4 regions of the Luteibacter aegosomaticola genome follow, and region 3 is predicted to be linked to each of the others. Evidence: riboswitches for the same ligand, from Rfam matches in the RefSeq annotation. Region 3 holds a riboswitch; each other region holds the start of a gene.

Region 1 (2,195 bases), 820 kb from region 3:
CGTCGAGCGTCTTCAGCCAGGGCACGAGACCGTTGGAGTGGCCGTTGGTGCCGCGGATGAGCGAACCGCGCGAACGGATGCGCGAGTAGGCCAGACCGATACCGCCAGCGAACTTCGACAGCTGGGCCACGTCGCCGTACTTGGCGTAAATCGCGGCCAGGTCATCCTTCGGCGAATCGAGCAGGAAGCACGACGAGAGCTGTTCGTGCGCCGTGCCGGCGTTGAACAGGGTCGGCGAGCTGGCCAGGTATTCCAGCGACGAAAGCATGCGGTACAGCTCGAGCGTCTCGGCGACGTCGTTACCACCGAGCGCGCAGGCAATGCGCATGAAGAAGTACTGCGGCGTCTCGATGACGTGGCGCTTGGTCGGGTGGCGCAGCAGGTAACGGTCGTACACCGTGCGCAGGCCGAAGTATTCGAAGCGACGCGAGGCGTTCAGGTCGATGGCGTCGTTGAGCTTGCGCGCATTGGCCTGCACGAACGAACGCAGGCGCTCGTTGAGGATGCCGAGCTCGGCGCCGATGTTGATCGACTGCGAGAACGACTGGATTTCCTGGCCGCTCACTTCCTTATCGACGAAGGCCGAGAGCAGGCGTGCTGCCAGCTGGCCGTATTCCGGCTCTTCCGCGGTGAGCGCGGCGGCGGTACGGATCGAGAGCTGGTCGAGTTCCTGGGTGGTGGCACCGTCGTACAGGCCGCCGATGGTCTTCAGCGCCACGCGCATCGGATCCACCGAGAACAGGCCATCGGCGCTGCGAGTCACCGCGCGCACGATCTTGTTCACGTCCACGGTTTCCTGGCCGCCGTTGCGCTTCTTGACGCGCATCTGGCCGGGGTTGTGCGGAGGGGTCAGGGCGAACGCCGGCGGGGCGTCCTGCTTGTAGCCCGCTGCGGGGGCCTTCTCATTATTGTTGGTGGGGGTCGCGGCCGCGTCGGCCGTCTCGGTGCGCTCGCGCGCTGCGGAATCCATCGTCGTCATTCTGTGCCCCAAGGCCTGGTCCAGACTCCCGTTCCCACGAAACGGGGCTCGCTATGGCTAGGCAAACGGGAAAAGGCCGGGGACGAAGCCGCGCAGGGGGGCTTCGGTCCACGACGCGCTTCCCCGCGGAAGCCGTCACCACTCACCGGGGCCTTCTGGGCCGCGGGCGCTGGCAGGTCTTCGGACTTCGTGGACGTGGGGGCTTTCGCACCCGGCCTACCCGCCGCTTCCCAGCTCCTCATCGAGCCAGTGCATTGAACGGGATCGTTTCCACTTACCGCTGCGGGGCAGTTCCGGATTCACACCGGATTCCCTATTAGTTCCGACGGGCAGTCGCGCCGCCTCGGACACCAGCGGGACACACGATATAGCTGGGGGGAGGGTAGGTCAACACAAGATATAGGGGAATTTTTCCAATGCGCTGTCGCTTCAATGAGTTGGCAGGAAACGTTCCAAAGTGGTCTGGCCAAGCCTTAACCAAACGCTTCTATACCAATGTGAAGATCGCGTACACATAAGGTATCCGCCCCCAACGCTAAGATTCGGGCCCGTTCCATAACAGCCCCGGTTAGATGCCATCGACGTTCGCGCTGCAGGATCACGCACTGCTCAACCAATCGCTTGACGCGGTGCCCTTCGGCCTCGTCGCGCTGACCGTTACCGGCGGCACGCTGCAGGCCAATGCCTGGGCTCGCGCCCGGTTGCAGGGCAGCGACTTCCTGGCGTTCTGGGATCCGGCGGGCCGGGCTGCCATCGAGGCACTGCTGCCCACGATCGGTGCCCGTGGTGTCCGCGACCTGGATGTCACCGGTGCCGATGGGCAGGCCTGGGGACTCTCGTTCGAAACCTGGCGTTCGGCCACTGCCGGGGACGGTGTGATTCTCGCGACCTTCCGCCTGGCCGGCAGCGACCAGGCCTGGCTTGGTTCCGACCGGTTCCTCGACATCACCCAGGAACAGCTGCGCCAGGCACAGAAGATGGATGCCATCGGCAAGCTCACCGGTGGCGTCGCACACGATTTCAACAACCTGCTTCAGGTCATCAGCGGCAACCTCCAGCTCCTGGTCGCCGACGTGGCCGGCAACCCTCGGGCGGAGCGCCGCGTGGCCAATGCCATGGCCGGTGTCACGCGTGGTTCCCGCCTGGCTGCCCAGTTGCTCGCCTTCGGCCGCCGCCAGCCGCTGGCGCCGAAGGTGGTCAACATTGGCCGCTTCGT
Region 2 (2,195 bases), 520 kb from region 3:
ACGCCGCCCAGGCTCACCTGGACGTTATCGCGCGTTTCGGCCACGGCGCCGTTGCGCTCCACGCTGACCTTGTAACGGCCAACGGGCAGCGAGCTGGCGCGGTAGCGGCCTTCCGAGTCCACGTTCACATCGCGGGTCAGGCCGGTATCGAGGTTCTGCAGGTGGACGACGGCCCCGTCCGGCTGGGCCACGCGGCCGAAGACCGTACCTGACGCGTTGGACTGGGCGAGGGCGCCGCCGCTAGCCGCGAGGCAAAGGGCGACGGCGGTGCAAAGACTGGTGCGGCGCAGGGCGCCTTGGAGCAGGGTGGAACGCTGCATGCTGTATCTCCCCGGATGAACTGCAAGGAGCCCGGCCACGAAGAACTAAGGGCCAGGCCCGTTCTCGGCTACCGTCTTGTTCCCCCCTGCACCGCCACTCCCAATGGCGGTTTCGGCCGGGAACCCTCCCCGTAACGCAAGAAAATGCGTACGACAGCAGCCAGCAGCGTTTGTAATCGAAGGTTTTTACGAACGTCAAGTGCTTGTTAACAAATCGTGGGCTTTCCATGCCCATCGATGCACTTCCCGTTAGAATGGCCAGGTTCGGGTGTCCGCCCTGGCGTCAGGCCAGGAAGGATGAAACGGGAAGCCGGTGCGCCACTCGCGTGGCAAGGCCGGCACTGCCCCCGCAACGGTATGCCGCTGGGGCCCCAGGCCCCGATCTGGCGCGGTAAACGCCACTGCCCCTCGGGGTGGGAAGGCGCCCGCCAGAGCTCCATGCATGGGGAGCGGCGAGTCCGGAGACCGGCCCGAGACCATCCCTGCGGCATGCCGCGGGGTGGCTCTGTTTCGGACGATTCGCGGCGGGCGGATCCGGACAGCTCCGGTCTCTTGCCCGCGCGCCGTTCGCCCTCCCGTGACCGTCCTTGTTTTGAGACTTGCCGCAAGCCGGCTCGAGGACGCTCCACCTATGAAGAAGACCCTGCTCGCGACGGCCCTGCTGTCGTCCATCACCCTGGCGCACGCCGCCGATGCTCCGGAAGCCCTGCCCACCGTCGTGGTCACCGCGAACCGCGCCGCCACCCCGCTGGACGAGGTACTCGCCCCGGTCACCGTGATCACCCGTGACGACATCGACCGCCTGCAGCCCACCAGCGTGCAGGACCTGCTCACCGGCCTGCCGGGCGTGGTCATGGCCAACACGGGCGGCATCGGCCAGCAGACCTCCATGTTCATGCGCGGCACGAACTCGTCGCACACCCTGGTGCTCGTCGATGGCGTCCGCGTCGGCACGGTCGGCGCCGGCCTGCCTGCTTACGAGCAGCTCCCGGTCGAGCAGATCGACCATATCGAAGTGGTCCGCGGCCCGCGCTCCACCCTGTACGGATCGGACGCCATCGGCGGCGTCATCCAGATCTTCACCCGCCATGGCGAGGCCGGGCAGGCGCCGACGCCCTCGGTGTCGGTGACCGGTGGCAGCCACGGCTACGAGGCCGCCCAGTTCGGCGTTTCCGGCGGCACCACCCATGGCTGGTACAACGCCAGCCTGGGCGGCCAGTACACGGCTGGCATCAATGCCTGCCGCGATGGCGCGGCCGAAGCGGGCAAGGGCTGCTTCACCGATGAGCCGGACCACGATGCTTATCGCACCTACAACGGCGCGCTCTCGGGCGGCTACCGCTGGGATAACGGCACCGAACTCACCGGCAGCTGGCTGCGCAGCAAGGGCACCATCGAATACGACGGTGACTTCCAGAACCTGACCCGTCGCTCGCAGCAGGTCGCCGGCGGCAAGCTGAGCTTCGACGCCATGGCCGACTGGCGCATGTCGGTGAGCCTGGGCCAGAACCAGGACCGTGCCGACAACTACCTCAATGGTTCGGAAAAGACCTGGTACGACGCCGACTTCAATCCGCACGTGGGCGCCGACAAGCAGCGCATGGGCTACCTGTATTCCAAGCGCAACCAGGCCGCCTGGCAGAACGATTTCACCCTGGCGCCGGGCCAGACCCTGAGCGCGGGCGTCGATTACCAGCAGGAAAAGCTGGATAGCGACACCGATTACCTGAAGACCACGCGCAACAACACCGGCGTGTTTGCCCTGTACCAGGGCGTCTTCGGCCCGCACGAGATCCAGCTCTCGGCGCGCCACGACCACAACACCCAGTTCGGTAACCACAACACGGGTTCGGCGGCCTACGGCTTCCGCTTCGA
Region 3 (2,195 bases):
AAAAGCTGGCCTGGGAGTTCGCAAAGATCCTCAATCAGGAGGCTCGTGAGCTCGAGGCTGCGGGTGTCGACATCATCCAGTTCGACGAACCGGCGTTCAATGTCTTCTTCGATGAAGTGAACGATTGGGGCGTCGCCGCCCTCGAGCGCGCCATCGAAGGGCTCAAGTGCGAAACCGCCGTGCACATCTGCTACGGCTACGGGATCAAGGCGAATACGGACTGGAAGAAGACGCTCGGTTCCGAGTGGCGCCAATACGAAGAGTCATTCCCCAAGCTGCAGCAGTCGAGCATCGACATCATTTCACTGGAATGCCAGAACTCGCACGTGCCGATCGATCTGATTGAACTGGTGCGCGGGAAGAAGGTGATGGTAGGTGCGATCGACGTGGCCAGCGATACGATCGAAACGCCGGAAGAGGTGGCCGCCACGCTGCGCGAGGCCCTGCGCTTTGTGGATGCTGACAAGCTTTATCCATCCACCAACTGTGGCATGGCCCCTCTCGCTCGCCAGGTGGCCCGGGGCAAGCTCAATGCCCTGAGTGCCGGTGCCGAGATCGTCCGCAAGGAACTGTCGGCCTGATCGCCCGAGCGGCTGCACGGCGTTTTTCCGCAGTGCAGCTTGCCGCCTCGTGGGTATCCCGGCCAGACTCGGCGAATCACAGGTGTCCTGCCACTGGTTCAGTGGGCAGGGTGAAACGGGAAGCCGGTTCGGGTGCAAACACCCCAAGCCGGCGCTGCCCCCGCAACGGTAGGCGAGAAAACCCGGCGGTTGGCCACTGCGCACATGCGCGGGAAGGCGCCGGGGTAGGGCTGGCGCCCTGCTCGTGAGCCCGGAGACCGGCCTGTGCCGGCGCGAAAGCGCTGTTCCCGGGTGTTGCGGAGGGCAACCAGGCGAGCTGATCCAGGCCGCGGTTGCCCGTTGTCCGGTGTCGTCTTGTCTCCTCCGCCCGCTCATTCGCGGGTGTGCGATTTGGAGACACGACCATGACCAGGCTTGAGCAAGTAAATCCCACCGTCGAGACGGTGAAACTGTTGATCAACGGCACCTTCGTGGAATCCTCCACGACCGAGTGGCGCCCCATCACCAATCCCGCCACGCAAGCCGTCCTCGCGCGGGTGCCGTTCGCGACCATGGCCGAGGTCGATGCGGCCGTCGCGGCGGCCGCCGAGGCCTTCAAGACCTGGCGCAAAACGCCCATCGGTACGCGCGCACGCATCTTCCTGAAGTACCAGCAGCTGATCCGTGAGCACATGGGTGAGCTCGCCGCGCTACTTACCGCTGAACAGGGCAAGACGTTGCCCGATGCCGAGGGTGATGTGTTCCGTGGTCTCGAGGTTGTCGAGCACGCCGCGGCCATCGGCAATCTCCAGCTCGGCGAGCTGGCCAACAATGTCGCCAACGGTGTCGATACCTACACGCTGCTCCAGCCGCTGGGCGTGTGCGCGGGTATTACTCCCTTCAATTTCCCGGCCATGATCCCGCTGTGGATGTTCCCCATGGCGATCGCGACGGGCAACACCTTCGTGCTCAAGCCGTCGGAGCAGGACCCGATGGTTACGATGCGGCTGGTGGAGCTGGCGCTGGAAGCGGGCATCCCCAAGGGCGTGCTCAACGTCGTGCACGGTGGCGAGGACGTGGTCAACGCGCTGTGCGATCACCCGACCATCAAAGCGATTTCGTTCGTGGGCTCGACCCGCGTGGGCACGCACGTCTACCAGCGCGCCACGCTCGCCGGCAAGCGAGCCCAGTGCATGATGGGTGCGAAGAACCACGCCGTGGTGCTGCCCGACGCTAACAAAGAACAGACCCTCAATGCGCTGGCCGGCGCCGCGTTCGGCGCGGCGGGCCAGCGTTGCATGGCGGCATCGACTGCCGTGTTGGTCGGTGATGCCCAGGCATGGATTCCCGAGCTGGTCGCCAAGGCGCGCGGCCTCAAGGTCAACGCCGGTACGGAGGCAGGCACCGACGTGGGCCCGCTGATCTCCTGCGCCGCGCGGGATCGTGTCGAGGCACTCATCGCCGCAGGTATCGAAGAAGGCGCCACGCTGGAGCTCGATGGTCGTAAGCCTTCCATTCCTGGATTCGAAGAGGGCAATTTCGTCGGGCCGACGATTTTCACCGGCGTGAAGCCCGGCATGCGCATCTACGACGAAGAGATCTTCGGCCCCGTGCTCGTCGTGCTGACCGCCGGAT
Region 4 (2,195 bases), 880 kb from region 3:
TTGAGCGACCAGTTGCCCCAGCCCGGCGTGCCGCGCAGGCCCAGCTCCCAGTTACGCGAGGTTTCCGGCTTCAGGTCCGGGTTGCCGTAATCGGGGTAGTAGAGGTCGTTGAAGGTCGGCGCCTTGAACGCGGTGCCGAAGCTGCCGGTGACGCGCAGCACCTTCGTCAGCGCATAGCCGTATTGCAGGCTACCGGTCGTCTTGCCACCAAACTGGCTGTTTTCGTCGCGGCGCAGGCTGCCCTGGATCGAGCTGTCACCGAACTCCTGCTGCCACTGGGCGAACAGGGCATGGTTGCGGCGTGCATCCACGAAGTAATCCGTGCTGCCGACCACGCGATCGCGCTGCCAGTCGAAGCCGACGGTGGCGAGGCCGTACACACCACCGACCTTGCCCAGGTCGGCCTGCACCGATGCGAGATCACGATGGGTGTTGAACGTATCGGCGTAAACGCCGTTCTCGTAATCCGTCGACAGGTCGAGGCTACGACCGACGTTGAAGGTCACCAGCGCGTCCTGCGACGGACGGTAACGCACGCGGCCACCGACGGTCTGCGTGGCGGACTCAGCCGAGTTGCTGCTGGTGCCGTCGTAGTAGTTGTGGCCTTCGCTGCGCGTGGCGCTGGCATCCGCGTCCCACTGCTCGTCGAAACGCCAGCCGCCCTTCAGCGACAGTGAGTTGTTGCGGTAACCATCGGCATCCGGCTCGTAGGTAAAGCAACCGCCGCCGCCCGGGCTGGGCTTGCCACGGCAGGCGTTGATGCCATGGGTCTGGTCGTGGCTGGCTTCCACCGAATACCAGCCGTTGGTGCCGCGGCCGGCAAAGCCCGCCGAGCCGCGCAGGGTGGACCAGCTACCGACGCCCACCGAGAAGTTCGGCACGAAGCCGCCCTGCGGATGGCGGGTGAAGATCTGGATGACACCGCCCAGCGCGTCCGAGCCGTAGAGGCTCGAGTACGGGCCGCGGACGATTTCGATCCGCTCGATCTGGTCGACCGGGATGTCCTGGAAGGCGGCGGTGCCCGACGTGGCCGAACCGATCTTCACGCCATCGACCAGCACCAGCACGTGGTCGGATTCGGTGCCGCGCATGAACACCGACGTGGACTTGCCCGGGCCGCCGTTGTTGGCGATGGAGACACCCGGCGTAGCGCGCAACAGATCGGCCAGCGAACTCGGCTGCAGGCGTTCGATATCGGCGCGGTCGATCACGGTGGACGCGGCGAGCACCTGGTTGAGCGTCTGCTCGGTGCGGCTGGCGGTGACCACCACCTTGTCCAGGTCGGTGGAGGGCGCGTCATCGGCGTGGGCGGCGACGGGGGCGAGCATCGCGAGCGCGATGGCGAAAGCGAGGCGGGACGAATGGAGCGACACGTTGTAGTTCCCTGCAGACCGCGCCTACCCGCGCGGCATTGAATGCGAGGGCAGGACGTAGGCAAGGAGCAAGCGACGGCGAACGGAGTCGGGCCACCCGCGACCAGGGCCCTCCGCCTGTCCGGTGATACCTCATGGGCCGGTCTCCGGGCTCGCGAGCGCAGGGGTTACCTGCAAGGACTGGCGCCTTCCCATGCCGCACGCGGCACAGTGGCATTCGCCAGCCCCATCAACTCGCCTACCGTTGCGGGGGCAGCTCCGGAATGGCACAGGCGTTGAGCGCCTGCGGGTCACCGGATTCCCGTTTCAATCCGCGGCGCTGGCGCCTTGGATCACCCTGGGTGCGCGTAGTGTAGCGGAACGGCGCTCGCGCCAGCGCAGGAACGGGCGTTCGACGCTGTAATGGAGGGTGGCCCCCACGGCCAGGACCACCATCGCGTGGGCGAGAAAGCGCAGCCAGGGATGGCTGTCCAGACGGCCATCCAGTGCCGCCTCGGTCAGCATGAAAGCGCCCTTGTGGCTCAGGTAAAGGCTGTACGAAGCCCGTGCGAGCCAGCCAGCGCCGGGTATCCGCAACGTGGCCAGCCACGTACCGCCGCCCGCCATGCCAACGAAACCCAGCATGGCCAGGGCCACGAGGGGGTAGCCGATGACGATGGGCCAGAAGTCGGCCCGGTGGCCATCGAAGAGGAAGACGCACGCCAGGAGGAGTGCCGCCGCCGCAGGCAGCACGACGGCGTTCCGTTCGCGAACCCGCACCAGCCACGCCGGGCGGAACACCGCGCACGCGGCCAGGCCAACGCCAGCGACCAGCCCATCGAG

Evidence for each region. A riboswitch is a leader RNA that binds a small molecule or an ion and turns the genes downstream of it on or off. The one in region 3 is predicted to bind cobalamin.
Region 1: it holds a riboswitch for cobalamin, as region 3 does, so the genes downstream of both, L2Y96_RS21015 (ribonucleoside-diphosphate reductase subunit alpha) here and L2Y96_RS01860 (CoA-acylating methylmalonate-semialdehyde dehydrogenase) in region 3, are expected to answer to the same signal.
Region 2: it holds a riboswitch for cobalamin, as region 3 does, so the genes downstream of both, L2Y96_RS22335 (TonB-dependent receptor domain-containing protein) here and L2Y96_RS01860 (CoA-acylating methylmalonate-semialdehyde dehydrogenase) in region 3, are expected to answer to the same signal.
Region 4: it holds a riboswitch for cobalamin, as region 3 does, so the genes downstream of both, btuB (TonB-dependent vitamin B12 receptor) here and L2Y96_RS01860 (CoA-acylating methylmalonate-semialdehyde dehydrogenase) in region 3, are expected to answer to the same signal.

The regions. Positions count from the first base shown of each region.
Region 1 covers NZ_CP095741.1:4,680,395-4,682,589, reverse strand. The annotation lists gene L2Y96_RS21015 (ribonucleoside-diphosphate reductase subunit alpha) at 1-970, opposite strand, end outside; cobalamin riboswitch at 1,134-1,348, opposite strand; gene L2Y96_RS21010 (response regulator) at 1,552-2,195, shown strand, end outside.
Region 2 covers NZ_CP095741.1:4,980,089-4,982,283, forward strand. The annotation lists gene L2Y96_RS22330 (TonB-dependent receptor) at 1-320, opposite strand, end outside; cobalamin riboswitch at 570-808, shown strand; gene L2Y96_RS22335 (TonB-dependent receptor domain-containing protein) at 952-2,195, shown strand, end outside.
Region 3 covers NZ_CP095741.1:407,379-409,573, forward strand. The annotation lists gene L2Y96_RS01855 (methionine synthase) at 1-581, shown strand, start outside; cobalamin riboswitch at 645-861, shown strand; gene L2Y96_RS01860 (CoA-acylating methylmalonate-semialdehyde dehydrogenase) at 986-2,195, shown strand, end outside.
Region 4 covers NZ_CP095741.1:4,621,536-4,623,730, forward strand. The annotation lists gene btuB (TonB-dependent vitamin B12 receptor) at 1-1,328, opposite strand, end outside; cobalamin riboswitch at 1,494-1,728, opposite strand; partial or broken gene L2Y96_RS20815 (acyltransferase family protein) at 1,842-2,195, opposite strand, start outside.